3 regions of the Janthinobacterium sp. GW821-FHT03A03 genome follow, and region 1 is predicted to be linked to each of the others. Evidence: predicted binding sites of a transcription regulator. Region 1 holds the regulator's gene; each other region holds the start of a gene.
What was found. The regulator FNR, encoded in region 1, switches genes on or off when oxygen is low (the NO sensors DNR and NnrR bind a similar motif). The targets are predictions, from matches to a motif close to TTGATNNNNATCAA.
Positions count from the first base shown of each region.

Region 2: the regulator FNR is predicted to act here: its motif matches at 6,880-6,893, upstream of AC07VI_RS08900 (lipid-binding SYLF domain-containing protein).
Region 3: the regulator FNR is predicted to act here: its motif matches at 1,550-1,563, upstream of AC07VI_RS08820 (lipid-binding SYLF domain-containing protein).

Region 1 covers NZ_JBWKUZ010000014.1:59,138-69,240, forward strand. The annotation lists gene AC07VI_RS21325 (bile acid:sodium symporter family protein) at 1-884, shown strand, start outside; gene modA (molybdate ABC transporter substrate-binding protein) at 1,003-1,761, shown strand; gene modB (molybdate ABC transporter permease subunit) at 1,778-2,449, shown strand; gene AC07VI_RS21340 (sulfate/molybdate ABC transporter ATP-binding protein) at 2,455-3,156, shown strand; gene AC07VI_RS21345 (TOBE domain-containing protein) at 3,197-3,964, shown strand; gene AC07VI_RS21350 (response regulator) at 4,031-7,105, opposite strand; gene fnr (fumarate/nitrate reduction transcriptional regulator Fnr) at 7,346-8,104, shown strand; gene AC07VI_RS21360 (FixH family protein) at 8,229-8,753, opposite strand; gene ccoG (cytochrome c oxidase accessory protein CcoG) at 8,901-10,103, opposite strand, start outside.
Region 2 covers NZ_JBWKUZ010000002.1:491,905-502,007, forward strand. The annotation lists gene AC07VI_RS08865 (sensor domain-containing diguanylate cyclase) at 1-805, opposite strand, end outside; gene AC07VI_RS08870 (Hsp20/alpha crystallin family protein) at 976-1,422, opposite strand; gene AC07VI_RS08875 ([FeFe] hydrogenase, group A) at 1,610-3,688, opposite strand; gene phbB (acetoacetyl-CoA reductase) at 3,734-4,456, opposite strand; gene AC07VI_RS08885 (carboxymuconolactone decarboxylase family protein) at 4,662-5,012, opposite strand; gene AC07VI_RS08890 (YgaP family membrane protein) at 5,041-5,232, opposite strand; gene AC07VI_RS08895 (sigma-54 interaction domain-containing protein) at 5,463-6,788, opposite strand; gene AC07VI_RS08900 (lipid-binding SYLF domain-containing protein) at 6,970-7,698, shown strand; gene AC07VI_RS08905 (zinc-dependent alcohol dehydrogenase family protein) at 7,734-8,735, shown strand; gene AC07VI_RS08910 (HD-GYP domain-containing protein) at 9,030-10,103, shown strand, end outside.
Region 3 covers NZ_JBWKUZ010000002.1:479,883-489,985, forward strand. The annotation lists gene AC07VI_RS08805 (hypothetical protein) at 1-133, shown strand, start outside; gene AC07VI_RS08810 (SagB/ThcOx family dehydrogenase) at 204-848, opposite strand; gene AC07VI_RS08815 (Hsp20/alpha crystallin family protein) at 887-1,336, opposite strand; gene AC07VI_RS08820 (lipid-binding SYLF domain-containing protein) at 1,630-2,361, shown strand; gene AC07VI_RS08825 (universal stress protein) at 2,412-3,272, shown strand; gene AC07VI_RS08830 (thymidine phosphorylase family protein) at 3,288-4,856, opposite strand; gene AC07VI_RS08835 (MBL fold metallo-hydrolase RNA specificity domain-containing protein) at 4,853-6,211, opposite strand; gene AC07VI_RS08840 (response regulator) at 6,315-6,953, opposite strand; gene AC07VI_RS08845 (helix-turn-helix domain-containing protein) at 7,259-8,089, shown strand; gene AC07VI_RS08850 (response regulator transcription factor) at 8,150-8,779, opposite strand; gene AC07VI_RS08855 (PAS domain-containing sensor histidine kinase) at 8,806-10,103, opposite strand, start outside.

The DNA.
Region 1 (10,103 bases):
ATATCACCACGGTGGCCATCGGCGCCCTGTTTTTCCTGCACGGCGCCAAGCTGTCGCGCGAAGCCGTGGTGGCCGGCATCCTGCACTGGCGCCTGCATTTGCTGGTGCTGGCCAGCACGTTCATCCTGTTCCCCCTGCTGGGCCTGGCTCTGCGGCCGCTGGCGCTGACTTTCCTCACGCCCGAGCTGTACGTGGGCATTTTGTTCCTGTGCGCCCTGCCGTCGACCGTGCAGTCGTCGATCGCCTTGACGGCCATGGCGCGCGGCAACGTGCCGGCCGCCATCTGCAGCGCCTCGGCCTCGAATTTCATCGGCATCTTCCTCGCCCCCATCCTGGTTGGCTTGCTGGTGGCCAAGGGGGCGGCCAGCAAGTCGTCGTCGGACGCCGTGCTCGCCATCGTCATGCAGCTGCTGCTGCCCTTCCTGGCCGGCCAGTTCCTGCGCCGCTGGATAGGCCGCTGGGTCGACCGCCACAAGGCCATGCTGAAATTCGTCGACCAGGGTTCGATCTTGCTGGTGGTCTACACGGCCTTCAGCGAAGCCGTCAGCGAAGGCCTGTGGCACACGATTTCAGTGGAAACCCTGGTGGCCCTGGGCCTGTTCAGCATCTTGCTGCTGGCCCTGGTCCTGGGCCTGATGACGTTCATCAGCCGCCGCCTGGGCTTTAACAAGGAAGATGAAATCGCCATCGTCTTTTGCGGCTCGAAGAAAAGCCTGGCCAGCGGCGTGCCCATGGCCAAGGTGCTGTTCGCCACACACTCGCTGGGCATGGTGATTTTGCCGCTGATGCTGTTCCACCAGATTCAATTGATGGTCTGCGCCGTGATCGCGCAGCGCTATGCGCGGCGCAAGGATGAGCTGGACAGCGGGAAGGCGGCCGCCTGAGGCTGCCAAGGGCGTGCTTGAAGCAAGTTCAGCCGTCTTGACTTGCGCCATGGCAGAACGCTATATATAAGTGTATATTACGGTCCTTGTTCACCGTTCACTTTACAAGGATACGATCATGCGCCTCACCTCCCTCGCCAAACTCCTCAGTGCCGCCCTGCTGGCCAGCGCCGCCTCGTCCGCCTTTGCCGGCGAGGTGGTGGTGTCGGCCGCGGCCAGCCTGACGAATGCGTTCAAGGATGCGGCGCAGGGCTATGAGGCGCAGTATCCGGGCAGCAAGGTGTCCTTGAATTTTGCCGCCTCGGGCGTGCTGCTGCAGCAGATCGTCAAGGGCGCGCCCGTGGACGTGTTTGCCTCGGCCGACCAGGAAACCATGGATGCGGCGCAAAAGCAGGGCCTGGTGTTGCCGGCCGAGCGTATGTACTTCGTCGGCAACAGCCTGGTGCTGATCGTGCCGCACGATAGCAAGCTGGGCATCAAGAGCTTGACGGACCTGACGCAAAAAAGCGTGACCCGCGTGGCCATCGCCAACCCGGCCAGCGTGCCCGTCGGCCGCTATTCCGAAGGCGCGCTGAAGAAGGCGAAGCTGTGGGATGCGGTGCAGCCGAAAGCCATCAGCACGCAGAACGTGCGCCAGTCGCTCGATTACGTGGCGCGCGGTGAAGTCGATGCGGGCTTCGTGTATGGCACGGACGCGGCCATCATGAAGGATAAAGTGAACGTGGTGCTGGAAGTGCCGCTCGACGCGCCCGTGCTGTACCCGATCGCCACCATCAAGGGCAGCGGCAATGCCGCCGAAGCGAAGCGCTTCGTCAGCTATTTGCAAACGGCGCCGGCGCAAGCCATCCTGGCCAAATACGGGTTTAAAAAGCCATAAAGTAAAACGACTGCACATGGATATCGCCTGGACCGCGCTGGCCCTGTCGCTGAAAGTGGCGGCGTGGGCCACGGCGCTCAATTTGCTGCTCGGCATCGGTACCGGCTATCTGCTGGCGCGCGCCCGCTTTCCTGGGCGTAACTTGCTTGATGCGCTGCTGACCTTGCCGATGGTGATGCCGCCCACCGTGCTCGGCTATTATCTGCTGGTGTTATTGGGTCGGCGCGGCCCCCTGGGCATCTGGCTGCAGGACAACTTCGGCATCAACCTCATTTTTACGTGGCAGGGCGCCGTCATCGCCTCCACGGTGGTCGCCTTTCCCCTCGTCTTCAAGCCGGCGCGGGCCGCCTTCGAAGCCGTCGACGGGCAGCTGGAACAGGCCGCCCGCGTGCTGGGCATCTCTGAAATGGCGATCTTCTTCCGCGTCACGTTACCGCTGGCCTGGCGCGGCATCCTGGCCGGCGTCCTGCTGGGCTTTGTGCGCGCGCTCGGCGAATTCGGCGCCACCCTGATGGTGGCCGGCAGCATCCCCGGCAAGACGCAGACCCTGTCGGTGGCCGTGTATGAGGCCGTGCAGGCGGGCCAGGACGACGCCGCCAACATGCTGGTGCTGATCACTTCGCTCGTCTGCATCGCCGTGCTGCTGGCCGCCGGCCGCCTGGCGCCCGGGCGCATCGTGCACAAATGACCACTATGCAACTCGACCTCGACATCCGCGCCACCTTGCGCTCCGGCAAACGCCGCTTCGACATGCAGGTGCAATGCACGTCCAGCAGCCAGCGCATCGCCGTGTATGGCCCCTCCGGCGCCGGCAAGAGCATGACCCTGAAAGCCATTGCCGGACTGTTTACACCGGAGGCGGGCCATATCCGCCTGAACGGGCGCACCCTGTTCGATTCGGCCGCCGGCGTCAATTTGCCGCCGCAGCAGCGCAATGTCGCCTACCTGTTCCAGGATTACGCGCTGTTCCCGCACCTGACGGTGCGCCAGAACGTGGGCTTCGGCCTGAGCCGCGGCTGGTTCAATCCGCGCGCGCGCGAAAAACTGCAGAAAGTCGAGCATTGGCTCGATGCGTTTCATTTGCAGGAGCTGGCGCACCAGTTCCCCGACGAGTTGTCCGGTGGCCAGCGCCAAAGGGTGGCGCTGGCGAGGGCGCTCGTGGCCGAACCGGCCGCATTGCTGCTCGACGAGCCGTTTGCCGCCCTCGATCCGGCGCTGCGTGTCAAAATGCGCCTGGAACTGAGCCAGTGGCAGCAGCGCCTGGACGTGCCCATGATCCTGATCACACATGATCCCGAAGATGCGCGCATTCTGGGCGAACATGTGCTTTACTTGCGTGACGGACAAATTGACAGCATGGAAGAAAATAAGGCATGGGGTGAACGCATTGGATAAATCAGCGGCAGCGGAAATCGGCCTGCAAGGCTCGGTATGGATGACGGTGGGCGGAGAAAACCTGGGCGGCGCCGGCAGGGTGGAATTGCTGGGCGCCATCGCCGAATGCGGCTCCATCACGCAGGCGGCCAAGCTCGTCAAGATGAGCTACAAGGCGGCCTGGGACGCCATCGACGCGATGAACAACCTGGCCGGCGAGCCGCTGGTGGAACGCCTGACGGGCGGCAAGGGCGGCGGCGGCACGCGGCTGACGCAACGGGGACGCCAGCTGGTCGACAATTTCCGTATCATCGAGCGCGAGCATGCCCGCTACCTGCGCCAGCTGGGCAGCCAGGCGGAGGGCATCGCCGACGATCTTTTACTCATACGGAGAATGGCCATGAAAACCACGGCACGCAATCAATTCCTCGGCAAAGTTGCTGAAATGAAACAAGGCGCCGTCAACGACGAAGTCACGCTGGAATTACCGGGCGGACAGCATATCGTGGCCATCGTCACGCAGGGCAGCAGCGACAGCCTGGGCCTGGCGCCGGGCGCGGAAGCATTTGCGCTGATCAAGGCCTCGTCCATCATCCTCGTCGCTGACAGCGCGGGCGCGCGCTTTTCGGCGCGCAACCAATTGACCGGCACCGTCACGCGCGTGCAGACGGGCGCCGTGAACACGGAAGTGGTGCTGGACTTGCCGCGCGGCGGCACCATCGCCGCCATCATCACGAACCAGAGCAGCACCGACCTGGGCATCGCCATCGGCAGCAGCGTGACGGCGATTTTCAAGGCGTCCAGCGTGATCCTGGGCGTGCCGGCGTAAGCGGCGATGCTGACCAGGTTCCGGGGGCAGACCCGGCAGGTCTGACCCCAGTTTTACGTTGCAGGCTTAATCCTTCAGCCTGGACAACCAATCCGCCGCGGCCGCCAGCGCCTGCTCCAGCTCCTGCGCCGTGCGTGCCAGCAGCGCCGGCACCTCGTCCAGGCGGCCGCCGTCGATGGCTTCCTCGGTGGCGAAGGCGGCGCGGATCAGGCGCTTCGTGCCCAGGGTGCCGACGGAGCCGCGCACGCTGTGCAGGATGCGCGCCACGTCGCTGTGGCGGCCCGCCTGCAGGGCCGTTTCGGCGTCGCGCAGGGGCGTCATGCCCTTGTTCAGCGCGTCTTCCACCATGCGCCGCAGCACGCCGCGCCCCTTGGCGTCGCGCCCCATCACGCGCATCAAAGGGGCCATGGAAAACACTTCTTCATCGGCGACGCGCGCCGGCCCGGCCGTCTGCACTGGCGGGCGCTTCGGCAGGTGGCGCGCGATGACGGCCATCATCTCTTCCACCACCACGGGCTTGGCGATGAAGTCGCTGATGCCGGCCGTCATGCAGCGCTCGCGCTCGGACGCCAGCACGCCGGCCGTCATGGCGATCACGGGCAGGGTCAGGCGCAGTTCCGTGCGGATGATGTGGGTGGCGCTGAAGCCGTCCATGACGGGCATCTGCATGTCCATCAGCACGATGTCGTAGCGCAGCGCTTCCGTGCGCAGCCGTTCCACGGCCTGCAAGCCGTCGCCGACCACGTCCAGGGTGGCGCCCATGTGTTCGAGGATGCCGCGCGCCACGGCCTGGTTCAAATGATTGTCTTCCACCAGCAGGAAATGCACGCCGGCCAGTTGCGTGCCCAGCGGCTGGTGCAGGATGTGCTGTTCGCCGCCGTCGTGCTTGGCGATCAGCGCCTGGTGCAGGGCGTCGAACAGGCTCGATCCCGTGATCGGCTTCATCAGCACGACGTCGGCCTCGGCCGCGCTGGAGATTTCCTCGAGGTGGTTGCGGGCGAAGGCGTTGACCATCACGACGATGGGCTGGCGCTGGCCGGCGGCCGCCTGGCGGATGGCCTTGGCCGTGGCCAGGCCGTCCATCACGGGCATGTGCCAGTCGGCCAGCACCACGTCGTAGGGCTGCTGCTGCGCCAGGCGCTCGCGGTACAGCTCGATGGCGGCAAAGCCGGAATCGACCTCGTCGGCGTTCCAGCCCCAGGCCTCGATCAGCTTGACGATCAGTTCGCGCGTGGTGCGGTTATCGTCGGCCACCAGCAGGCGCAGCTGGCCCAGGGCCGGCGTGCGCCGCGTTTCGGCCGGCTGCGCCAGCAGCTCGAACGGCACGCTGAACCAGAAGCGGCTGCCCTTGCCTTCGCTGCTGGCGACGGCGATGTCGCCGCCCATCATGTGGATCAGCTGCTTGCTGATGGCCAGGCCCAGCCCCGTGCCGCCGAAGCGCCGCGTGATGCTCTGGTCGCCCTGCGAAAACGCGGCAAACAATTGCTGTTGCTGCAACTCCGTCATGCCGATGCCCGTATCGCGCACTTCGAAGCGCAGCCAGGCGCGGCCTTGCTGGCTGTCGGCCAGGCTGACGGCCACCACCACTTCGCCGCTCTCAGTAAACTTGATGGCGTTGCCGGCCAGGTTGACGAGAATCTGCTGCAGGCGCTGGGCGTCGCCCATGAGGCGCCGCGGCACGTCCGCTTCGACGGCGATGGCCAGCTCCAGTTCCTTTTCGCCCGCATTCATCGTCATCGTCGTGGCCAGCGTGTTCATGACCTCGTCGAGGTCGAATTCGACGGGCGACAGCTCCATGCGGCGCGCCTCGATCTTCGAATAGTCGAGCACATCGTTCAGGATGCCCAGCAGCGACTGGCCCGCCACGCGCACCATGGTCAGGTATTTGCGCTGTTCCGTATCGAGCTTGGTATTGCCTAACAGATACACCATGCCCAGCACGGCATTGAGGGGCGTGCGGATTTCATGGCTCATGTTGGCCACGAAATCGCTCTTCGCGCGGTTGGCCGCCTCGGCCCGGTCACGCTCCTGTTCCAGCTCGGCCGCGCGCGCTTCGAGCTCCTGCTGCAGCCGGTCGCGTTCGCTCATCAGGCTGTTGAACGCTTCCGTCAGCTCGCCGATCTCGTCGCGCTGCTGCACGGGAACGGGGGTGAAGCGGCTGCCGCTGGTGCGCAGGGCCTGCAGGGTGTCGCGCAGGCGCACCAGGGGCGAGAGCAGGCGCACGGTGACCCAGCCCAGCACCGACGCGGCCAGCAGCGAGGCGAGGATGCTCCACAGCACCAGCCGGTACAGCACGCCGTCGAACGGCTCGAAGGCGTCGTCGAGGGGCAGCGAGGCGGCCAGCAGCCAGTTCACGGATTTCAGGCGCTTGAAGCTGTTGACGGCCGTGATGCCGCGGCTGTTGGTGCTGACCATGCTGCCTTCGCCGTCGTCCTTCAGCAGCTGCGTGGTGGTCAGGTTGGCGTTCGGCTTGCGCGGCTGCAGCAAGCGGCTGGTGTCGGGGTGCAGCACGTAGCGCGGCACGGCGCCGCGCGTGAGGATGAAGTAATAGCCGCTCTTGCCGATCTTTTCCGTGCGCAAACGCCCCAGCAGGTTATCCTTGTACAGGCGCAATACGCCGATCACCACGCCGGCCACCTGGCCGTCGGCGGCCAGCACGGGCGCCACCATCTGCACGATGGGCATGCCGCTGGACTTGCCCAGCATCGGTTCGGTGATCATGGGCTGGCGCGTGCGCAGCACGGTCTGGAAGTACTCGCGCTCGGCCACGTTGATGCCGGCGCGCCCCGCCACTTCCGGCATGTCGGCCACGACGGCGCCGTGCGCGTTGAGCACCAGCACGTCGTCGAACAGCACCAGCATCGAGCGGCGCGAATAGTACTGGCGCAACTGGGCGGGCTGCGCGATCAGTTCCGGCGGCTGCTGCCTGGCCGTCAGGGTGACGATTTGCAGCAGCATGGCCAGCTTGTCATCGAGCTCGGCGGCGGTGCGGGTGATCAGCGATGACTGCTGGCTCAGCAGAACTCGGGTGAAGTCGTCGCGCATGTGCTGCACCTGGATCATGGTGACCAGCGCGATCATGGCGATCGAGGTCAGGCTGGTTGCCAGCGCGACTTTTGCTTTGATGCCGAGAGGCTTCATGATTTCCTTTTTCGGTACCGGGCGCTACAGGCGGCAGATAATGCCGTTAGGAATTTTCCTATCAATACATCAACTTGGCAAGCGGCGCCGCGCAAATGGCCCGCCCCGCACGGGCTTTTGACGATGTTGCCATATAATTAAAGTCCGAACGTCGTTTATTCAGCGAAATTACGGTGAAATTGGCACACGGCAACCGTGTATGCAGTAAACTTGTTATTGCATTTTCTAAAAGGTACCGACATGACTGAAGCGCTACTCTCTCCAACCTTGCCCACCGTGAACGTGGAAGCGTTGCGTGCGCGATGCTCGACCTGCAGCATGCATCAATTGTGCCTGCCGATGGGCCTCGACGTGGGCGACATGGACAGGCTGGACCAGATCATCGGCCGCCGCCGCAAGATCGCGCGCGGCGCCTCGCTGTTCCGCATCGGCGACTCGTTCCAGAACCTGTACGCGATCCGCCTGGGCCACTTCAAGACCTACCAGATCAATCCGGGCGGCGAAGAGCAGGTGACGGGTTTCCAGATGGCGGGCGAACTGCTGGGCATGGACGCCATCAGCGCCGACCGCCACCACTGTAATGCGGTGGCGCTGGAAGACAGCGAAGTATGTGAAATCCCGTTTTCCAGCCTGGAACAATTGCTGGGCAATATGCCGACCCTGCTGCGCCATTTCCACCGCATGATGAGCCAGGAAATCACGCGCGAGCAAAGCGTTATGTTGCTTTTAGGTAACATGCAGGCGACGCAGCGCTTTGCCGCCTTCATCGTCAACCTGGCGTCGCGCTATGAAGCGCGCGGCTATTCGAGCAGCAAATTCCAGCTGCGCATGTCGCGCGAGGAAATCGGCAACTACCTGGGACTGACCATCGAAAGCGTCAGCCGTTTATTGTCGAAATTCAAGAAGGAAGGCTGGCTGCGCGTGTCGAACCGCGAGATTGAAATCCTGCAGCCAGCGAAATTGAAGGCCATTACGGCCGGTACGGACGTCTGCAAATAACCGCACCGTCAAAACCGACTGCGCGTCGCGCTTTGCGGCCTGCGATGCTCGCTGTGCTATAGCACAGCTGTGCTTCTCAGCCACAAATCACTGCCGCTCGCTACGGTTTTCCCGCCACTGTACGTTATAGTTCCTCATCGGCGTGCAGCGCGATGCTGCGCTGCAGCGGCCAGGTCCAGATGCCGGACAGGCGCCATTCGCGCTTGTCGTTTTCCACCAGCACCTGCCAGCGGCTGCGTTCGAGCATCGGCAGCGCCACCGAGAAATTGCCGGCCGCATCGGGCTGCACCAGCAGCTTGATATCCTTTTCCGGCAGGGTCGCATGCGCCAGGTGCAGCAGCAAAGGCTTCTGGTACGCCTTGCCGAAGCTGTGCACGGAGCCGCTCAGGCGCGCTGCAGCGACGTCATACGCCAGGGTCGTATCCATCGCCAGGTCGCTGGCGATCGTGTCGCGCTTCAAATCCTGGTTGATGGCCTTGCCCTGCTTGTAATAATCGCCCACCACCAGCGCATCGGGTTGCGTAAACGCAATATAGCCCATGAAGCTGCCGACGACCACGGACAGGCCGGGACCGATCATCAGCAGCCATGGCCAGCGGTGCTTGTACCACGGGGCAACGGGGGCTTGCAGTTTCAGACTGTCGGACATTGTGTTCTCCTTGGGGCCAGACCCTGTGGGCCTGCCCCCGGCTTTTGCTTCCGGGTTGAGCATAAAATCAACCCAACGCATGATTGATGATACTCCTGCGGCGAAAATACCGGGGGCGGACCCGGAGGGCCCGACCCCGCATCACCGTTACCGCGGCACGATGAAGACCGCGCTTTCACGCACATGCAGCGACGGGTCGTCCAGCGATTGCAATTCGATTGCAATCTTGTTCGAGCCCTTTTCGCCCACGCCGTGCGGCACGCGCAGGCGGATCGGCCAGCCCAGCGTTTCCGTCGGCTGCAAGGTCACTTCTTCGCGCGTCAGCAAGGTCAGGCCCGGCAAGCCCGATGCGCTGATCTTGAAATGCTGGCTTTGCTCCGAGGTGTTCATGATCTGCAGGCGGTAGACGTTTTCGATCATGCCGTCTTCCACTTCGCGTCCCATCGAACCGCGGTCGCGGATCACGTCCATTTTCAGGGGCGTGCGCAGGGCCAGCGACGTACACACGGCGATGATGATCAGGGCCAGGATGGAGGTGTAGATCAGCACGCGCGGGCGCATGGCGCGCTGGCGTATCTGCTTCGAATCGAAGTTGTTTTCCATCGCATGGTCGGTACTGTAGCGTACCAGTCCCCGCGGCCGGTCGACCTTGTCCATCACGCTGTTGCAGGCATCGACGCAGGCGGCGCAGCCGATGCACTCATACTGCAGGCCGTTGCGGATATCGATACCGGTCGGACACACCTGCACGCACAGGGTGCAATCGATGCAGTCGCCCAGCTTGTCGTTGTTGCCGGCCTTCTTGCTCAGCGCGCCGCGTGGTTCGCCCCGCTTGGCATCGTAGGTGATGATCAGCGTGTCCTGGTCGAACATGGCGCTCTGGAAACGCGCGTAGGGGCACATGTATTTGCACACCTGCTCGCGCAGCCAGCCCGCGTTGCCGTAGGTTGCCAGGCTGTAGAACAAGACCCAGAACCATTCCCAGGGACCAAAGTTGAGGGTCTGCACGGAATGCGCGAGTTCCTTGATCGGCGTGAAGTAGCCGACAAAGGTAAAGCCCGTCCACAGGGCGATGGCGCCCCACACCAGGTGCTTGGCCGTCTTCTTGGCCGTCTTGCGCAGCGACGGGCCCTGCTTGTCGAGGGCCATGCGCGCGCTGCGCGTGCCTTCGATGCGGCGTTCGACCCACAGGAAGATTTCCGTGTACACCGTTTGCGGGCAGGAAAACCCGCACCACACCCGCCCCGCAATGGCCGTGACGAGGAACAGCAGATAGGCACAGATGATCAGCAGGGCCGCCAGATAGATGAAATCCTGGGGCCACAGCACGACGCCGAAAATGTAGAACTT
Region 2 (10,103 bases), on a different contig from region 1:
AGACCAGCAGCGGATATGCGCTGATCTTGCGATAGCTGATGATCATTGCTCTACCGCCCAAGCCCCGACTGTACAGCCTGAATGGCATTTCCGCCGCTTCCGCTCCCCCGCCAGCATAGGGAATTTTCAAGACGAGCCTGGCATCATCATGTGTCATCAGAATCGTACCTTGCTCGCCTATGGAAAAGTCTTCATAGAATTTCCTGAAATAGTCGAGGCGGATAGTGGCGAGCACAACGCCGCCGAAACTCCCGTCGGGAAGATTAATTCTGCGCGACACCGCCATGATCCACTCGCTATGCGCCAACCGCCCCGCGCCCGTCCCCAGATAAGGCTGCAGGTCATTATGCAAACGATGATAATGAAGATATGCATTGTCCGGGTTGTCGAGATTGACTGGCATCGTCGTCCCGGAATTGAGCAATGGCCTGCCATCATCGGCAAAGACAATGATGGCCTGCAATTGAGGAAGTTCTGCGACACGGCTCCTCAACAGCGCTTGCATGCGGGATGGGTCGAAGCCTGACGCTCCCGGCAAGGCGCCGCGCTCGACCAGTCCCAGCAACAGCGTATCGACCTCCTTGAGCGTATCGTAGGCATGCTGTGCGACAGCCTGGCTGACATTCGCAGCCGCGTCGCGCGCATCGTGCAGGCGCACTTCACGCGCGCGCCATAGCGTCGACAGCTGGATCATCAGGATGGCCAGGCATGCCAGCACGACACATCCCGTCGCCAGCGTGGCCAGGGAAAAATGCCGGAAAAAAATCCCGCGCGGGTAGTGAGCAAACCGCCCTGTAGCAGACATAGACGCGCCTTTTCCCTCAGTATGCTGATGCGGCGACACGGTGGCGATACGCGGTGCAGGCCAGGCCTGGCGTCATCCGCAGCGCCCGGTGGCCAGCGGCAGCCACGCAGGCCACAGGCATGCGCGCTCGCATCCACGCCGGACAGCCCTGCGCCAGCCGCGCAACGGCGCTAGCTGATGGGGATATGCTTGCTTGCCTTGCCGCTCTTTTTCGGCAAACTGAGGGTCAGCACGCCTTCGGCATAACTGGCGACCACCTTGGCATCGTCGATATCATGCGCCAGCGTAAAACTGCGGCGCTGTTCGCCAAACGTACGCTCCGTACGCAGTAACTTGCCGGTTTTCACTTCGCTCTCGCGTTTCAGTTCGGCCGTGATCGAGACCACACCGCCCTCGACGTCCACCTTGATGTCCTCCTTTTTCACGCCGGGAATCTCCGCCTTCACGGTATACGCCACATCCGTTTCCGCCACATCGATCTTGATGCGCGGCTCCATATTCCAGTCGCGCAGGGCGGGCCGCAGCTGAAAATCGCGAAACCAGTCCTCGATGCCGTTCAAGGATTCGAAGCGCGCGATGTCGGAAAATGGATCGAATCGAGTCAGATGGTTAGCCATGGTAATGTTCCCTCCCTGATTGCCGGCACCCGGATAGATGCTTGAACTGATGATATTGATTTGCTACAGGAAAATGAATGATGCACATCAAACGGCACGTGGATCCCTGGACCGGCAGGCGCGGCGCAGCCAGGCATGTCACGACACGGGGCCGCTACCCTGGCGCGTGCCCTGCTGCCAACACAGCCTATGCCTGGTGCAAGATGCGCACCAGCCGGGTGATGACCATCGGGGACTGGCTGCGGTCCACCTCCACGCTGAAGCTGCACAGCTCGCCCGTCGGGGTGATGACGGCAAGGTCGTGCATATCGGCGGCCGACAGCATCCGGTGCCGCGCGAACGCCGGACCATACTTGCGTGCAGGCAACTGTGTATCGATCAGCGCCTGGATCGCGCTGGCGCCGTGCATGTCGCCGAATAGCGACGCCGTCGACCACGACGCATCGGGATGCAGCAGGGCCGCAGCCTGCGCGCCATCGCGCCGGTCCACGCAATCGAGAAATTGCATCAGCAGCAGGCGCGTGGAATTGCGCGCGGCATAGCTCGTGTGCAGCAGCGCGCGTGCCTGGGCGGCACGCGGTTGCTGCAGTTCAGCGGCATACCAGGTTTGCACGGCCCGGTTTTCATGCGCGCCGCGCCGCGCCGCATGCTTGTCGAGTTCGTAGATCGCCCGCATGCGCTTGTCCAGCACCAGGGGATCCAGCGATTTGGGTTCGCCACCGCCGCCCAGGCAGCCCCCCGCGCAGGCCATGACTTCGATGGCGACGAATTGCTCGCGCCAGTCCGGCGTCTGCAGCAGCTGCTGCGCCGCAGCGATGCCATTGCAGATGGCGACCGTGCCCAAGCCGGCGATCTGCGCGGTCTTGATCCCCGGCCCGATACCGCGCAGGGGCTGCCATTCCAGCGCCGGCGCGTCCGGCCTGCCGAGGAAATGAACGGCGCTGCGCAACATGGCCTCCATCACGCCCCCCGACGCGGCGAAGATCTGCGCCGCGCCCGTGCTTTCCCCCAGGGGATCATCGAATGCGCCATCATCGGCCAGCGCAGGGAAGGCGATGCCGCGCGACTTGATCATGCGGGCCAGCTCCCGCGTCGTCAGGACATGGTCGACGTCGCCGGACAGGCCGGGCCTGGCCGCCTCGTCCTTCTTGGCCGTGCAGGGCATGACGCTGACCACGCAGGGCTCCGCCCTGCCCTCGGCAAAGGCGGGGCCAAGCCCGCGCGCAAAGGCGCTGCGCTTCGTCAGCGCGCCATGCATTTGCTGCGGCGACCGGGTCGTGCTCAGGTGCGGCAGCAGGTCGGGCCGGTTGATTTCCACCCAGTTCACCCATCCCGGACAGCAGGACGTCAGCAGGGGCAATGGCGGCGTGCTTGCTTCCCGCCCATTGATGCGGTCCAGCAACTCGCTCGCCTCTTCCATGACCGTCAGGTCGGCACCGAAATTGGTGTCGAACACATAGTCGAAACCAAGTTGCCGCAAGGCATTGATCATTTTTCCCGTACTGACCGTGCCGGCCTCCATGCCGAACGCTTCGCTGATCGCCACGCGCGTGGCCGGCGCCACTTGCACCACGCAGACGCGCTCGTGCGCATCCAGTACCTGCAGCACCGCGTGCCAGTGCGGCGTCTCGACAAGCGCGCCAACGGGACAGACCAGCGTACATTGACCGCAGGAAATACATTGGGTATTCGCGAGCGTATGGTCGAACACCGTGACAGGCAAGCGCCCCGAGCCGCGTTCGGCGAAGCCGATCACGTATTGCTGCTGCCCCGACGCGCCGCACGCTTCCACGCACAGCCCGCATTCGATGCACTTGGACAAGTCGCGCCAGATACTCGGCGAGGTATGGTCGATCAGGCGGTGCTCCGGATGCGCCACCGAGCCGCGCGGCGACTTTTCCCAGCGCGCCAGCCATTGGTTTTCGCTGACCAGGCTTTGCAAGCGGCAAGACCCATTGACTTCGCAGCGCGGGCAGTCGTCCGGATGGCGCGCCAGCAGCCATTGCGCATCCATTGCACGAAAGGCCAGCAGATCGCTCGATCCCGTCTCGACAACGTCGCCCGCCCTTGCCGGCGTGATGCAGGCCGGCAGCGGGCGCGGCTGGCCGGCCACATGCACGAGGCACATGCGGCACACGGCATGGGTGGGCAGCCGCGGATAATAGCAAAGCGTGGGAACATGCACGCCGGCCTCCCTGGCGGCATCGAGGCAGGTCGCGCCTTCCTGGACCGCGACGGACCGGCCGTTGACCGTCAGCGTGATCATGCAAGCCACTCCCGGCGCAACGCGGGGACGCCGCGGCGCCTGCCGCTAGCCCATGTACTGGCCGCCATTGACATCAAAGGTTGCCCCCGTGATGAAGCCGCTGGCGTCGTCGGCCAGGAACGCCACCAGGCGCGCGATGTCCGCAGGCGTGCCGAGCCGGCCAACGGGGATGCCGGAGATGATTTCTTGCAAGACATCGGCGGCAACCTCGGCGACCATGTCGGTATCACAATAGCCGGGGGCCACCGCGTTCACCGTGATCTGCTTGCGCGCCCCCTCCAGCGCCAGCGCCCTGCTAAAGCCGAGAATGCCGGCCTTGGCGGCGGCGTAGTTGGCCTGCCCAAGCTGGCCCTTCTCGCCATTGACGGAGCTGATATTGACGATGCGGCCGAACTCGCGCGCCCGCATGCCTTGCATGACATGGCGGCACATATTGAACATCGAGCCAAGATTGGTATTGATGACCTGCCACCACTGATCCGGCCCCATGCGGTGCAATAGCGCATCGCTGGTGATGCCGGCATTGTTGACCAGGATGTCGATGGGGCCCAGCTGCTGTTCCACAGCGGCAATGCCGTCGCGGCAGGCGTCGAAATCGCTGACATCCCAGCGGAATACGGGAATCGCTGTTTCCTCGGAAAATGCGCTGGCAGCATCCGCATTGCAGTGGTACACGGCGGCGACACGGTGGCCGCCCGCCTGCAATGCGAGGGAGATGGCTTTGCCCAGGCCTCGGGTGCCACCAGTGACGAGTGCGGTTCGTTGCATGAAGTTACTCCCATGGCGGCAATCCGGCCAATGCTGCGGCAGCGACGGTCGACACGCCCATTGCGGCAAGCGGGACGGCCAGTCACCAATGTACGCGACAGCAAGCAGTCAGGTCACTGGCTCTCCATGACATAGATCAAATCCTGTGAGACTAAATTGACACATTGCGGCAGCACGGCACAGGCGGTGCGCGCCAGCATCCGGTTCACGCAGCAGCGGAGAATTCCTCGAATGCCGCCAGCGCATAGGCGCAGTACATGGCCGACGGCCCGCCGCCCATGTAGATGGCCATGCCCAGGGTCTCTTCGAATTCCGCCCGGGTGGCACCGAGCTTGACCAGGGCCTGGACATGAAAGCCTATGCAGGCATCGCAATGGGCCGCGATGCCCAGGGCCAGCGCAATGAACTCCTTGGTTTTCTTGTCCAGCGCACCGTCACGCGTTGCCGCGCGCGCCAGATCGCCGAAGCCTTTCATGACATCGGGCATATCCGTGCGCAGGGCCGCCAGTTGTTGCGATACCGACTGCGTCAATGCGCGGTAGCCGCCAGATTGCATGCTCATGTTTGCGCCGCCCTTCCCTGTTTCATTTTTTCACCGCACAGGTACGGATGCCAAACGGCAAATATGCGGGACAGAAGCGGAAAATGCCCGTCGCCAGGGGAATGACGCCCAGCCAGCCCCAGGCGCCGATGGCACCGGCCAGGGCGGCGGCAATCAGGCCCAGCCCCAGCAGTATCCGGATGGCACGATCGATATTGCCGACGTTCGCGTTCATGGTCTTGCTCCTCAATGGTGAATCGTTGCGATGACAACAGGGAGACGCGCGTCCAGGCTCCCGGCACGCGTCATGCTTTATCCACGCATATTTCATGCCAGCGTTACATCAGATGAAGAGTGGCTATAAAACAGGGACTTGGGGGCGCTGCGGCAGGCGCCAACGCGCTGCCAGTCAGCCGGCGGCACTGCCACGCCGGCAGCCTGGCAGTGCCGCCGGCCAAGCGACTGCTAGGCGATGCCCAGCGATTTCAGGCGGCGGTACAAGGTGCGCTCGCTGATGCCCAGTTGCGCCGCCAGCGCCTTGCGCGTGCCGCCGAAGGTGGCATGCAGCTCGGCCAACGGGGCGCCGGTACCGCGCGCGGGCATGCATGGCGCGGCACCCTGCTCCACCGGCGCCGCCAGCACTTGCTCGACGCGGATCACGCCGTCATCGGCGAACAGGCTGGCCCTTTCCAGCACGTTGCGCAGTTCGCGGATGTTGCCCGGCCACGGGCGCCGCTGCAGCTGCGCCATGGCTTCGGCGCCTATCGTCAGCGTGCGCTGGCCCGCGCCCGCGCGGCGCAGGAATGACTGCACCAGCAATGCGATGTCGTCGGGCCGCTCGCGCAGCGGCGGCAAGACGATGGGGAAAGCACTGATGCGGTAATACAGATCCTGCCGGAACTCGCCCCGCGCCATCATGTTTTCCAGCGGCTTGTGGGTCGCGGCGACGAGGCGGAAATTGGCGTGCCGGGTCTCGACGCTGCCTACGCGCCGGTAGGTCCCCGACTCGATCAGGCGCAGCAGCTTGACTTGCATGGACAGGGGCACGTCGCCTATTTCGTCGAGAAACAAGGTACCGCCTTGCGCCGTATCGACCAGTCCCGGCTTGCGCGAGGTCGCGCCCGTGAAGGCGCCCTTTTCATGTCCGAACAATTCGCTTTCAAACAGCGTTTCGGTCAGCCCGGAGCAATCGACCACGACGAACGGTCCCGCGGCCCGCGCGCTGTTTTCGTGCACGGCACGCGCAAACAGTTCCTTGCCCGTGCCTGACTCGCCCAGCAGCAGCACGGGCAGCATCGAGGGCGCTACCCGCTGCAATGCCGCCAGCACCCGGTTAAATGGGGCGGAACGCCCAACGAGTCCTTCCCCGCTCGGCCTGGCCGAAGCGCTGCGCACCACGTCCAGCCGCTCGACATAGGCGGTAATGCTGCCGCCGGCATCGAAGATCGGGCGCAGTTCGATGGCGACATGTTCGGGGCCGCGCGGCGTATGGTGAATGTGCAGCACGCGGTCAGGCCCGCGCAGTTCCTGCGCTTTCTTCATGGGGCAATGTTCACCGGCCTGGTCGCACGGGGCATCGTAGTGATGCGAAATGCGGTAGCACTTGTGGCCGGTCACCGGCTGGCCGATGGTGCCAAATTGGCGCCGGTAGGCGGCATTCGCGGCCAGGATGGTGTAGTTGGCGTCGAGCACGATCATCGGCTGGACCTCGTGCTCGAGAAACGAGATCAATGACTGCACCATGGGCTCGGTGGCGTCTGGCTTGATGCTGGTGACCGGTGGCGTCGGCATGCTGGCTCCTCTTTGTGCAGCCATACTGTCGCAGCACTGCCAATGCGTCAAGTGGCACTGCCGCTGCCTGGCACGAGCGGGAACAGTGATGTAGATCATGGTCAATGGCGGGCAAGCGGCGCTAGCATGAGGCACGGTCGCATCGCGAGCATAAACCAGTACCCTTACGGAAGGAATAGCCATGTCTATCGAAAATCGCTGTCGCCAGGCCGCCGCTGCCTGCTGCTTCATGCTGCTGGCGTCGGGGCCAGCCATGGCGCAAAGCGACAGCCTCCAGAGCAGCGCACCCGATCTTGCCGCCAAGTCGATGGAAAGCGCCAACAAGCGCGTGGAAGCCGCCATTCCAGTGGTGCACGCACTGCAGGCCGATGCGCGCATGCAGCCGTTGCTGCAACAAGCCAAAGGCATGTTGATCATTCCCTCGTACGGCCGCGCGGCGCTGGGGATAGGCGCTCAAGGGGGCGGCGGGCTGTTGCTTGTCAGGCGTCCCGATGGCAGCTGGAGCGGACCAGCCTTCTACAACCTGGGCGGCTTGACGCTGGGTTTGCAGGCCGGCGCCGAAGGCGGCCCTGTCGTGATGGTCTTGAACAATGACAAGGCCGTCAACGCGGTCATGAAGAAAAACAACTTTTCCCTCAACGCCGCAGCGGGGTTGACCGTGGTCAACTGGCGGAAAATGGCGCAAGGCACGGTGGGCATAGGCGACGTCGTGGCCTGGAGCGCAACAAAAGGCCTGTTCGGCGATGTCGTGGCCGTGGGACTGAGCGACATCCGCTTCAACCAGCATTTGACGGATGCCTTTTACGGACGCACCTTGTCGCCCAAGGATTTTGCAACAGGAGACATCGACGATGCCCGCGCCGCGCCCTTGCAGCAAGCGCTGAGCGACGCTTCGGCAATGCCGAAATAGTTCCGCAATGCCTGACATTGACGGAGGGAGCTGCCATGCGGGCAATGGTTCTGGAACACGGCGGGCCTGGCGCGCGACTGCATGCACTGGAACGTCCTGTGCCGGTACCAACGGCACAGGACGTGCTCCTGCGGGTGCTGGCCTGCGGCGTATGCCGCACCGATCTGCACCAGCTCGATGGCGAACTGCCGGCGCACCGCATGCCGGTCGTGCCTGGACATGAAATTGTCGGCACGGTGGTTGCCATCGGCGCCCAGGTAAGCAATCTGCAGATCGGTTGCCGCGTGGGCGTGCCCTGGCTGGCCGGCAGTTGCGGCGCCTGCGCGTATTGTTGTTCTGGCCGGGAAAATCTGTGCGATGCCGCGCGCTTTACCGGCTACGACCGCGATGGCGGCTATGCCGAGTACACATTGGCCGACGCCCGCTACTGCCTGCCGCTGCCCGCTGGCCATGACGACGCGCACGCAGCCCCGCTGCTGTGTGCAGGACTCATCGGCTACCGCGCCTATGCCATGACGGGCGCGGCGCGCAGGCTCGGCATCTACGGCTTCGGTGCTGCCGGACATATCGTGGCGCAACTGGCGGTAGCCCAAGGGCGCGAGGTCTACGCATTCACGCGTGACGGCGACTTGCGCACGCAACATTTCGCCCGCTCGCTGGGGGCCACATGGGCGGGGGCGTCGACGGGGCCGGCCCCGGTAGCGCTGGACGCGGCCATTCTGTTCGCGCCGGATGGCGCTTTGGTGCCCCTGGCACTGGCCGCCTGCGCCAAAGGGGCCACGGTGGTCTGCGCCGGCATCCACATGAGCGACTTGCCCGCCATGCCCTATTGCCTGCTGTGGGGAGAACGCAGCGTGCGCTCGGTAGCCAACCTGACCCGCGCCGACGGCTTGGCCTTCATGGCGCTCGCGGAGCGTTTCAATCTCAAGACGGCGCCATCGGTCTATCCGCTGCTGCAAGCGAACGAGGCGCTGGCGGACTTGCGCGCCGGGCGCTTTGACGGCGCCGCCGTGCTGCTGCCCAAGCGCATGCCCTGAAGGAATGTGCAACAAGGTAGGCCGCAAAGCCCGCTGCGATGGCGCCCTCAGGGTCAGGTTTGGGCGGGCCCGGGCGCTGCCGGCTACAAATTCCTGATGCGTTTCTGAAGCGTGCAGGTGTTCCCCTACATTGAATGCCTTGAAATTACTACACGAAGCGGAGAGTTTATCCCGTGCCTAACGAGCGCATCCGGGCTCATACTGTGTCCTAATGGAAACAAATACAGGAGCCACGCATCTCCGCGGCGCGCAGGTGTCCGGATTGTGAATTTTCTTCTGCACGGAGGTTCCTTGATGAACAAAAACGTTCCCGACGTCCGCCTCGCCTTCCCGCCAGACGAAAATCCGCACTATATTCGCGCCGTCACGCAAGTGGGCGATGTGCAGGAAGTGATCGCCCATGTGGACATCTTCGAAAGCAATGGCATGAAGCTGCTTGCCAAGGGTGCGCGCATTGACGGCCGTCAATTCAAGCGCCTGACCCAGCACCGCCTCACTGCACCGCTGGACAGCATGCTCACGGCAGAATTCCCCGTCAATGCGCCCAGCCTTGCGGTGGAGCTGGACAAGATTATCCAGCATGAAACTGTTTATCGGCGCATCTTGGCGCGCACGGGCGACCCGCATGCCATTAAACAAGCCATCGCCTGCGCGCAGCTGGCGCCAGAGGTCATGTTACGTTTGACGGTCATGCGCAAATGCCGTCCCGAGCTGTTCATGCATTCGATACATACCGCACTGATCGCCTTCGCCTTGGCGCAGAGCCTCGGTCTGCCAGAGGGGCAACGGGATTCGATACTGCTGGGAGCACTTTGCCATGATTTCGGCGAGATGCATACCGACCCCGAAATACTTGCTGCGGAGCACGACATCACACCCGAAGAACGCCGCTACATTCATGTTCATCCCATCACCGGCCATGTCCTCGTTCAAGGCTTGCCCGGTTTTTCTAGCGATGCGACGCAAGCCATTTTGCAGCATCATGAACGACTCGACGGCAGCGGCTATCCGCATGCCCTGCAGGGCAACAGCATTGCGGTGCATGCAAGAGTACTGGCTGTCGCCGATGTTGCGGAGGCTGCAATCCGGCGCTTTGATCTCCTGCGTGTCGAGATGCTGTTCAGGCTAGGTCAGAAGCGCTTTGACGCCCACATCGTCAATGCCTTGCGCGACCTGCTGCACATCACCACGAACGACGCACAGGATATGCGCCTGGCCCGCAACGCGACTGCCCAGGTGCAGCATATGGCTGCAGTACTGGAAACGTGGACTACCTTGCGCGCCATCCTCAAGCAGGAAGCTGCCCCGGCAAAGGCCGATAGCACTGCATGGACATTCCTGTTCGAACGCATGGCCACCATGCGCTCG
Region 3 (10,103 bases), on a different contig from region 1:
CACCTTGAACGATGATTACCGCTCCAATCTCTTCGCCATCCTGCTGGACATGCAAAAATCTATGGTGGAAAGTAGCTACTCATCCGTCTACGACGGCTACAGGCAGTGGCAGAGAAGCGCTCCCTCCCAGTAAGGCGGCGCTCCTGGCGCACCTGGGGAGCGGGGATCGCACCCTGCCGGCGCAGCCCCTGCCATCCCGCTGCTCAGGAATAAGGCGATGGCGCGGCGGCCGCCAGCGGATAGCCCAGCGATTGCGCCAGCATCACATGGTGCCCATCCGCCAGGCCCATGGCTGCGGCCAGCTCCCGCTGGTCGAACCAGCCACGCGACACCACCGCCAGGCCCTCGGCGGCGCAAAACAGGTACACGTTCTGGCTGATGTGGCCGGCATCGAGGGCGGCAAACAGCAACTGCCTGGCCTGCTCCTCGGGCGGCATGCGCGACAAATTGGCGACGTACAGCAGGTTGACGGGCGCCGTCGCCACGAAATCCTGCTTCCCCGTCACGGCGCGGATATCCACGGCGCTCAGTTGGCGCAATGACGGTGCCAGCGGGTCATACAGGTACAGGCCGCTGGACATGGCGACGTAGATGTCGATTTCCTGCGCATTGCAGACGGAGGGCGCCGTTCGATGGCCCGTGCCGGGGCGGTTGCAGCCATCGGCGGCCCACAGCAGGCGCGACAGCCGGTACCAGGACAGCTCGCGCTCGCCAAATTCGCGCTGCGACTGGCGCAGCTTCAATACTTCGATGAGGGCCATGCCCAGGGCACTGATGTCGGCATCGAGTTCGAAGGTACCCGGCCCCATCAATGGCAAAGGCTCGCTTGTGAGTGCATTTTTCTTCACTTCCCCTCCGTTGCCTGAAACGGCCCGCCATGCTTCCCCTAACTGATCTGCAGGCGCTTTGCACTGCCGCCGAGCAGCTTGGGCAGCTCCATGTCGAGCACGCCGTCACGGTACCTGGCCACGGCCTTGTCGGCGTCGATGTCCTGTGCCAGCGAGAAACTGCGGAAATACTGTCCCGCATGGCGCTCGCGGCGCACGACTTTCTGACCGTTCGTCTCTTCGTGTTCCTGCCTGGATTCGGCCGAGATGGAGACGCGGTTGCCATCGATGTCCACCGAAATATCGTCCACCTTAAAGCCAGGCAACTCAGCCTTGATCTGGTAGGCTTGCTCGCTTTCCGTGACGTCGAGCCGGATCGGCGACGGTCGGCCAAAGTCCTTGAGCGCATCCTTGAAGCCCATGTCCTTCAAAAAATCGTCCATGCTGCGCATGGGGTCGAATCTTGCGATGTCGCTGAGCGGATCAAAATGCATCATATGCTGTGCCATCTCCTGCCTCCTGAACAAAAATCGATGCCGCAGGGAAGAACCGGGCTGCGGCAACCGGATACCCAAGCTCACTATAAAGGGCCAACTCCCGCTTGTCTGCCTGGAAAATGATCGATATCAAGAACGACGCTAATCGGCACGCATGCGCCTCCTGGCCGGACGACAGCCATCACCGGCGACTGAGCGGCTGCGCACCATTATTCGGGCCCGGTATTGATGCAGATCATGGCAAGCGATGCCTGCCTGACTGTAGTGTGAAAGGCCGTTGCCCCCATTTAAACAGGAGTATGGCCATGATTGCCTACATGAAACCGCTTGGCAGCCTGCTGTGCGGCGCGCTGCTCGCTTGCGCGCCAGCGCAAGCCCTGTCCCAGCCTAAGGATGGCCTTGCGTCCGACCAGGAGATGGCCAGAGTGCAGTTGCAGGCGACGGCAAATCAGCATGTCGACACCGCGCGCACGGCTGTGGCCGTGCTGGCGAAGGATCCGCTGATGACGGAAGCGCTGCGCTGGTCGAAGGGCGTCTTCATTCTGCCCGCCTACCGCCGTGCGGCGCTGGCCATCGGCGCCAGCGGCGGCACCGGAGTGCTGCTGGGCAAGCGGGGCGACGGCAGCTGGAGCGCTCCCGCATTTTTCAAGCTGGGAGCACTGGGCATCGGGCTGCAGGCCGGCGTCGAAGCTGGCCCATTCGTCTTCGTATTGCTCAACGACAAGGCCATGCGGCAGTTCCAGCAGCGCAGCAGCTTTTCCGTCAGTGCCGATGCGGGACTGACGGTCCGCAACTGGAAAAAAGTGGCACGCGGAACCGTTGGCAAGGGGGACGTCATCGCCTGGTCCGGCACGAAAGGCCTTTTCGCCGATGCGGTGGCTGTCAGCGTGGACGATATCCGCTACGACGAGCAATTGACCGACGCCTATTACCACCGCACGCTGGCCGTCGGCGACGTGCTGGCCGATCGCGTCAGCAATGACCAGGCCCAAGGGCTGCAGCAGGCGCTTGCGGCAGCCAGTGCGCCGGACCGCTAAGTAATCCTCAGGAAATTATTGTGAATTTATGACGAACAGAAGCAAATGCCATGCAAGACGCCCGCTGCGCCGCAGTGCGAGCACTGTTAGCAGCGGGCAACGCCGCAGAGCGCCGGTTATGGAAGTCAGAAATCACAATCATTTATTGGGGGTTACTTAGCGGCGGCAGCGCGCGGCCCTGGCCCTGCTGGTCCCGCGTGCTGACGCGGAACAGCAATCCGCGCCGTGCCTGCACCACCTGCGTCCGCTATCGCCGGCTTCGCCTGCCCGGCCGCATCAATTTACATCAAGGCAACATCGCTGATCGGCAGGAGCCGTGCGCATCGCAAGCGGGCATGCCGGGCACCACCCGGCCTGGGCGGCGATGCCTGGCATCCATTTGCTGTCGTCACAATGATCTGGATCATGGTTTCTCTGCGGTATCAACGGCACACTGTACGCTCCACAACAAGTTCGAGGAGAGCACCATGTTCAAGCACATACTGGTTCCAACGGACGGGTCGCCCGCCTCGCGGACTGCGCTGCTGTCAGCCATCGCGCTGGCGCATTCGTGCGGCGCGCGCATTACCGCGCTGCACGTGGTGCCGGAATTTCACGTCCTCAGCCATGATACGGAGATGCTGGAGGCGACCCGCGCAACTTATCTGGAAGAAAGCATGGAGAACGGCAAGAAAGTGCTCGATGTCGTCCTGCGGCAGGCACGCGAAGCCGGCGTCGAATGCGCCACCTTCCTGACGCGCGCCGATTCCCCGAATGAAAAAATACTCGAGGCCGCCCAGGCAAACGGCTGCGACCTGATCGCCATGGCGACGCACGGCAAATTCGGCTTGAAAGGCGTGCTACTGGGAAGCGAAACACACAAGGTCCTCGTGCACAGCCCCGTGCCGGTACTGGTCTTTCGCGCCGCCTGAGCGCCGGCGGCAGCCTTATTCCGCGCCGGCCAGGCCGGCGCCTATCGCGGCGTCGCCGATCGTGACGAGATTATCCTGGGCCTGTGCATAGGCGAGCGCATACGCGAGTTCGCCGGGGGAACCCGCATGCAAGGTGAACAGCGGTTGCCCCACCGCCACCACCGTCCCCAGCGGCGCATGAAACACCATGCCTGCCGCCGGCGTCTTGGGCGCGCCGGCCAGCTTGGCCGTCCGGGCCAGCAGGCGGTTGTCGATGGCCAGGACCGTGCCAGCGTGCAATGCACACAATGGCTGCGTAAAGGCGGCGCGCGGCGGCTCGCGCATCCCGCCCTGGGCGGCGCAGATGGCCTGGAATTTGCGCCAGGCGGCGCCACTGTCCAGGGCCGCGGCGGCCATGGCCAGGCCGGCGCCCTGGGACGCCTTGCCGGCCAGCTCCAGCAAGCCTGCGGCCAGCGCCAGGGCCCGCTGGCGCAAGTCATCCGGCGCGCCGCCGTGATTCTGCAACACGGCCAGCACGTCGAGCGCTTCGAGCGCCGGACCGATACCGCGGCCAACGGGCTGCGTACCGTCGCTCATCTGCACGCGCAGCGCCATGCCCAGGCTGCGCGCGACCTCCCCCAGGCGCGCGGCCAGGATAGCGGCGGCCTCGGGCGAGCGGACCTTGGCGGTGCGCCCCACGGGCATGTCGATCAGCACGTGCGTGGCGCCCGCCGACGCTTTCTTCGACAGGATGGACGCTACCAGCAAGCCATCGCTGTCGAGCCCCAGCGGCCGCTCCACGCGGATGAGCAAATCATCCACCGGGCTCAGCGCTACAGCCCCGCCCCAGGCGATGCAGCCGCCCTCCTGCTCCACCACGCCGTGCATCTGCTGCGCCGTCAATTCCACCGGCGCCAGGGTTTCCATGGTGTCCGCCGTCCCCGCCGGCGACGTGATGGCGCGCGAGGAAGTCTTGGGTATCAGCAAGCCGCAGGCGGCGACGATAGGCACCACCAGCAGCGTGGTGCGGTTGCCTGGCAAGCCGCCGACGCAATGCTTGTCCGCCACGACAGGGGCATCCCAGCGCAGGCGCTGCCCCGCATGGACCATGGCCATGGTCAATGCCGCCGTTTCGGCCAGGTCGAGCCGGCTTCCCGAGCACGCCGTGATCAGCGTCGCCAGCTCGATGTCCGAATACGCGCCGGCGGCGATGTCATTGATAATGGCCGTGATTGCCTCGTTGCCTAAGGGACGGCCATAGATCTTGCCGCGCACGGCCGAGAACGATTCCACCGCCGGTGCATGGCCAACTTGCACCACCTGCCCGTCGGCCTGCCCGAATGCCATCCAGGCGGCCTCCGACAGGCCGATTTCGTCCATGTCGATCAGGGGGAAATGCACGACATTCAGGGTCGCGACGATCCTGCGCTCGCCGCACCACAGCTCCAGCCGCGAACGCGCTTCGAAGCCCTCCGCCTTGCAGACGGGGCTATCGCTGCGGATATAGGCGATGGCTTCCTGATAAGTGTCGATGCCCAGGCGCCGCAAGCGCAATGCCGAGGCGGCGACGGCGGTGCGCGGCGGCGACGGTGCATGGCGCATCATGTCAACGTCACTTCGTCGCCATACGCCGGCACGCTGCATTCCCAGCCAAGCTGCTCGCCTATGCGCCGCCGCAGCGCTTCGGCGGCATCCGGCTCGCCATGGGTGATGAAGGTGTGGCGTGGCGCCTGGCGCAACGGCGCCATCCAGGCCATCAATTCATCGCCATCGGCATGCGCGGACAGGTTGCTGATCTGTCGGACGGTGGCACGTACTGGCACATACGCGCCATGGATCTTGACGGCGTCAGCGCCAGCGACCAGCGAGGCGCCGCGCGTGCCGCCGGCCTGAAAACCCGCAAACAGGATGCTGTTGCGGCGATCCGGCGCGAACGCCTTCAGGTGGTGCAGCACGCGCCCGCCCGTCGCCATGCCGCTGGCGGCGATGATCACCATCGGCATGCGGCGCTGGTTCAGCTCGATCGACTCCTGTGCGCTGTTGACGATCGTGGCCGCGTGCGACATGGCCTCGCACTGCGCCGGCGTCAGGCGGTGATCGTGCGGATAGCGGCGGTACAGCATGGTGGCGTCGACCGCCATGGGGCTGTTCAGGTACACGGGCAGCGCCGGGATGGCGCCGCGCTGCTTGAGCAGATGCACGTCATACAGTATCGTCTGCGCCCGTCCGACGGCAAAGGCGGGGATGATCGTCACGCCGCCGCGCGCGGCAGTCTCGCTGATGGTCTTGCCCAGCAGTTCGATGGCGTCGCTGGCTTCATGGCACCGGTCGCCATACGTCGATTCCACGACCAGGTAGTCGGCGGGCGGCAAGGGCTCAGGCGGTGCCATGAGCACGTCGTTCGGACGCCCCAGGTCGCCGGAAAAGACGACGCGGATGCCCTCGCCCTGCAGCAGCACGCTGGCCGCGCCAAGGATATGCCCGGCACGCTGCAGCTCCACGCGCAATGACGAGCCAATGCCGAAGGGCTGGCCGAACGCCATGGGAGCGAGCTGTTCGAGCGCCAGGAGGGCATCGGCCTCGGTGTACAGGGGCAAGGCGGGATGATGCTTGCTGAAGCTGTGGCGATTCGCGTACTCGGCCTCCTCTTCCAGCAGGCGGCCGCTGTCGGGCAAAATGATGCGGCACAGGTCGCACGTCGCGGCACTCGCATAAATCTTGCCGCGAAAGCCGTCGCGCACCAGCAGCGGCAGGTAGCCGCTGTGGTCCAGGTGGGCATGCGTGAGCACGACGGCAGTGATCTCGGCCGGCGCCAGCGGCAAGCCGGCCCAGTTGCGCAAACGCAACTGCTTATACCCCTGGAACAGGCCGCAATCGACCATAATCCGCTCATTGCCGCTGCTGACCAGGTATTTCGACCCGGTCACGGTCCCCGTCGCGCCCAAAAACGTCAGTTTCATCATCGCTCCCCAGTCACCAGCACGACGCTCGGTCGCTACCGAACGTCCGGTCCCATGGCGCGCGTGTCACGCGGGTTCTTTTCCCGACAGAGCCGTGGGCAGCCTACAGCATGCCAAGTTCCAGCGCATAGCGCGTCAACTCGGCGTTACATGCCATTTTCATCTTTTTCAGGATGCGCGCGCGATAGCTCGTGACGGTATTCGGGCGCAAATTCAGAGCGGCGCCGATCTGCACCAGCGACTGGCCAGCAGCGAGGCGCTGGAACACCTGCAGTTCGCGCTCGGACAGGTTCTCGTGCGTACCCAAGGGCCCCTGCGCAAGCACCATTGTCAACTGGTCCGCCATCGCCGGGCTGACATATTTCCCTCCCGATGCCACCTTGCGCACGGCCTGCACAAGAACGTCGGCCGAAACATCCTTGCTCAGGTAGCCAGATGCCCCCAGGCTGAATGCCCGCAAGCCATAGATTTCTTCCGAATAATGACTCAGGATCAGCAGCCCCATGCCTGGCCTGGCCAGGCGCAAGGCTTGCAGCAGTTGCAAGCCGCTTTTTCCCGGCATGGCAATGTCAATGAGGGCCACATCGAATTGCTCGGATGCAATACGATCAGTCGCGTCGTCAAAGGACGCCGCCTGGGCGCCAACGCAAATGTCAGCCGCCGTGCCAAGCATCAGCGACACGCCATTGCGCGCGATGGCATGGTCGTCAACCAACAGCACCCGGATGATTCCCGCTTCCATGGTCAAGGTCCCGAACATGCCTTGCCTAGCGTGATTCGCTGATTTTCATGCATTTGATTCTGCGCCGAACGGCTGGCGGCGTCAACGCCTCGCTGCACCCGCCACCGCTGCCGGGCAGACCCCGTCCATGCGTACTGGCGAAGAAGAAATGTAGGGGATTCCCTACGCAAAAGTTTGAGAAAATTACTACACAAGACCAAGGGTTAAGCTTATAGCCACTGTGCCTGGGTGCGCACATACTATCAGGCATGTAGTCAGAAACACAAAAACTTGATGCAAATCATAAACAGCAATAAGAGGAACCCATGAACGCCTTGCTCTCGACCGATCAGTCCTTGCCAGCGAAAAATTACAGCAGCGGCAATACCTGCGCGAAATGCAGTTCAAGGATGCGCTGCCTGCCCTACGGCCTGGATGAACGTAGCGTCGCTCAGGTCGACAGACTCATCGGCAAACGGCACTGGATGGAGCGCAATGAGTTGCTCTTAAGGGTGGGTGAACCGTTTCATTGCCTGTACATTATTCACGGCGGCCAGTTCAAGACCTTCCGTGATAATGCACATGGCAAACAGCATGTGATGGGCTTTCACATGGCGGGCGAGATCCTGGGCATGAGCGCCATCAGTACCGGCATTCATGACAGCAATGCCATGGCGCTTGAAGACAGCGAGGTGTGCGAGGTCCCCTTTGCGCAGTTGCAGATGCTGTGCGCAAGCATTCCAGCGCTACAACAACACTTCCATCGCCTCTTGAGCGAGGAAATCAACCGGGATCAGCGCGTCATGCGCTTCCTGGGCAGTTCGGCCGAGCTGCGCTTTGCCACCTTCCTGCTGGATCTGTCGAGCCGTTTCGCGGCCCGCGGCTACTCGCGCCACGACTTCACGGTACTGATGTCGCGTGAAGACATCGGCAACTATATCGGCTTGACGATGGAAAGCGTCAGTCGCCTGATGTCGAAATTCCGCCGCCAGGGCTGGATCAGCACGGACGGCAAAGATCTGCATATCCTCAATTATCGCGCCATCGAGGCGCTGGCCAACGACCAGCCCATGAAAGCAATGGCAAGCATCAATTCGCTCACGCAACAGACCACGGCGATACTGGCCTCCATCGCGAAGACAGCAAGCCAGGCTTGACAAGCACGGCAGCCGGGGCGCGTCGCTTCCGTCGGCGCGGCGCGGTGGACCGAGCGCAGGCTAGTCGCTGCCGGAAATCGGTGGCCCGATGCCATGCTCGATGGCAAACCGGGTCAGCTGCACATTGTTCTTGGCCCGCGTCTTTTCCAGCAGGCGCGCCCGGTAAGTGCCCACGGTATTAATACTCAAATGCAATATTTGCGCGATATCCGCCAGGTCTTCCCCATTGGCAAGCAGCCGCAGGACCTCCAGTTCCCGATCCGACAGTTGCTCGTGCCAGGCCATCCTGCTGCCGCTGATCATGTCGGCCAGATTTTCCGTCACCGCCGAGCTAATGTATTTCCCTCCGCAGGCAGCCTTGTGTACTGCGCCAAGCAGGACGGAGGCATTGCAGTTCTTGGTCAGGTAGCCAGCGGCGCCGTATTGCAGCGCCCGTACGGCGTACACCGTCTCGGCATACATGGACAGCATCAGGACGGCCATGCGTGGCCACTCGCGGCGTAATTTCCTTAACAATTGCAAGCCATTCTGATCGGGCAGGCCGATGTCGACAATGGCAACATCAAACGCCTGTGCCTGCAGCAGATACAATGCCGCGCGTGCAGTCTCGGCCTCGGCAACGACTTCGATGCCGTCGTCCGTACCGAGCATCAAGCGAATGCCGTTGCGGGCAACGACATGGTCGTCCACCAGCAGCACCCTGATCTTCCCGCATCTCATGCGCCCCCCCGTACCGGCAATTGCACGACCAACAAGGTTCCATGCGCGATGGCCATGAAACGGATATCGCCGCCAAAATGCCGGGCGCGCTCACGCATGCCCGCCAGCCCCCACGAATTGGCCGTCAGCAGGCTCTCGCAATCGATGCCCTTGCCGTCATCTTCCACCTCCATCCGGATCGACGAAGCGTCGTGGGTGACGCGCACATCGACCCGCGTTGCCCCGGCATGGCGAACGACATTGGTTAACGCTTCCTGCAATATGCGGAACAAGGCAGTGCTGCGCTCGGGATCGAGCTCCAGCAGGACAGTCTCAGGCGGAATATGGGTCCGGCAGACGAGCCCCGCCCTGGCACAGACCTCTTCCGCGTGCCACTCCAGCGCCGCCCATACGCCAAGCTGGTCGAGCACGCTGGGCCGCAGTTCGGTGATCACCCTGCGTACGGCTGCGGTAGCCGTATCGAGCAAGGCACAGGCATCCTCTAGCCGAGTCTGCAACATACCGCCGTTGCGCTGGTCATGTATCAGGGCCACGGAAAGGTGGGCCTTGACTCCAGTTAAGACACTGCCTAGTTCGTCGTGCATCTCCCTTGCGATCCGAATGCGCTCCCCCTCCTTCACGCGCTCCTGATGGGCAATGAACTGGCGCAGTTGCTCGTGCGACTTTTCCAGCGTTTCCAATGCCAGCTTGCGCACGCTGATGTCCTCCACCATGCCCACGTATTGCCGGGAAAGTCCGGTGGCGCCGCACACCGTCGTGGCACTGAGGATGGCCCATATGGCATGGCCATCCTTGTGCAGGTAGCGCTTTTCGATGCGATAGCTGCTGATCTCGCCGCTGCACAGGCGCCGCCCGAATTGCACGCTGTTGGCAACGTCGTCGGGATGCGTCAGTTTCAGGTATCCAATCGCCAGCAGTTCCGGCGCCGTATAGCCCAGCATCTCGGACAGCGCCCGGTTCACCGTCACCCAGCGGCCCTCCATGTCCGCCATGATCATGCCCAAGGACGAATTTTCAAATGCCCCGCGAAATCGCTCCTCGCTGGCATGCAGCTGCGCCGCCGCCACAGTGCGCTCGGTAATATCGTTGAGTACCAACAACACGACCCCGGGTCCGAAATGCTCCTGGCTCAGCTTGGCCTCCAGCATGGCGGAAAATACGTCGCCTTCCCCCTTTTTCATGCGCAGTACGGCCGAATGCGATGCATCGCGGTCCAGCAGGCGCTGGCGCAGGAAGTAAAAAATATCCTGGTCGTCAGGCACAATGAAACGCGTGAGCGGCTGCCCGGGCAGCA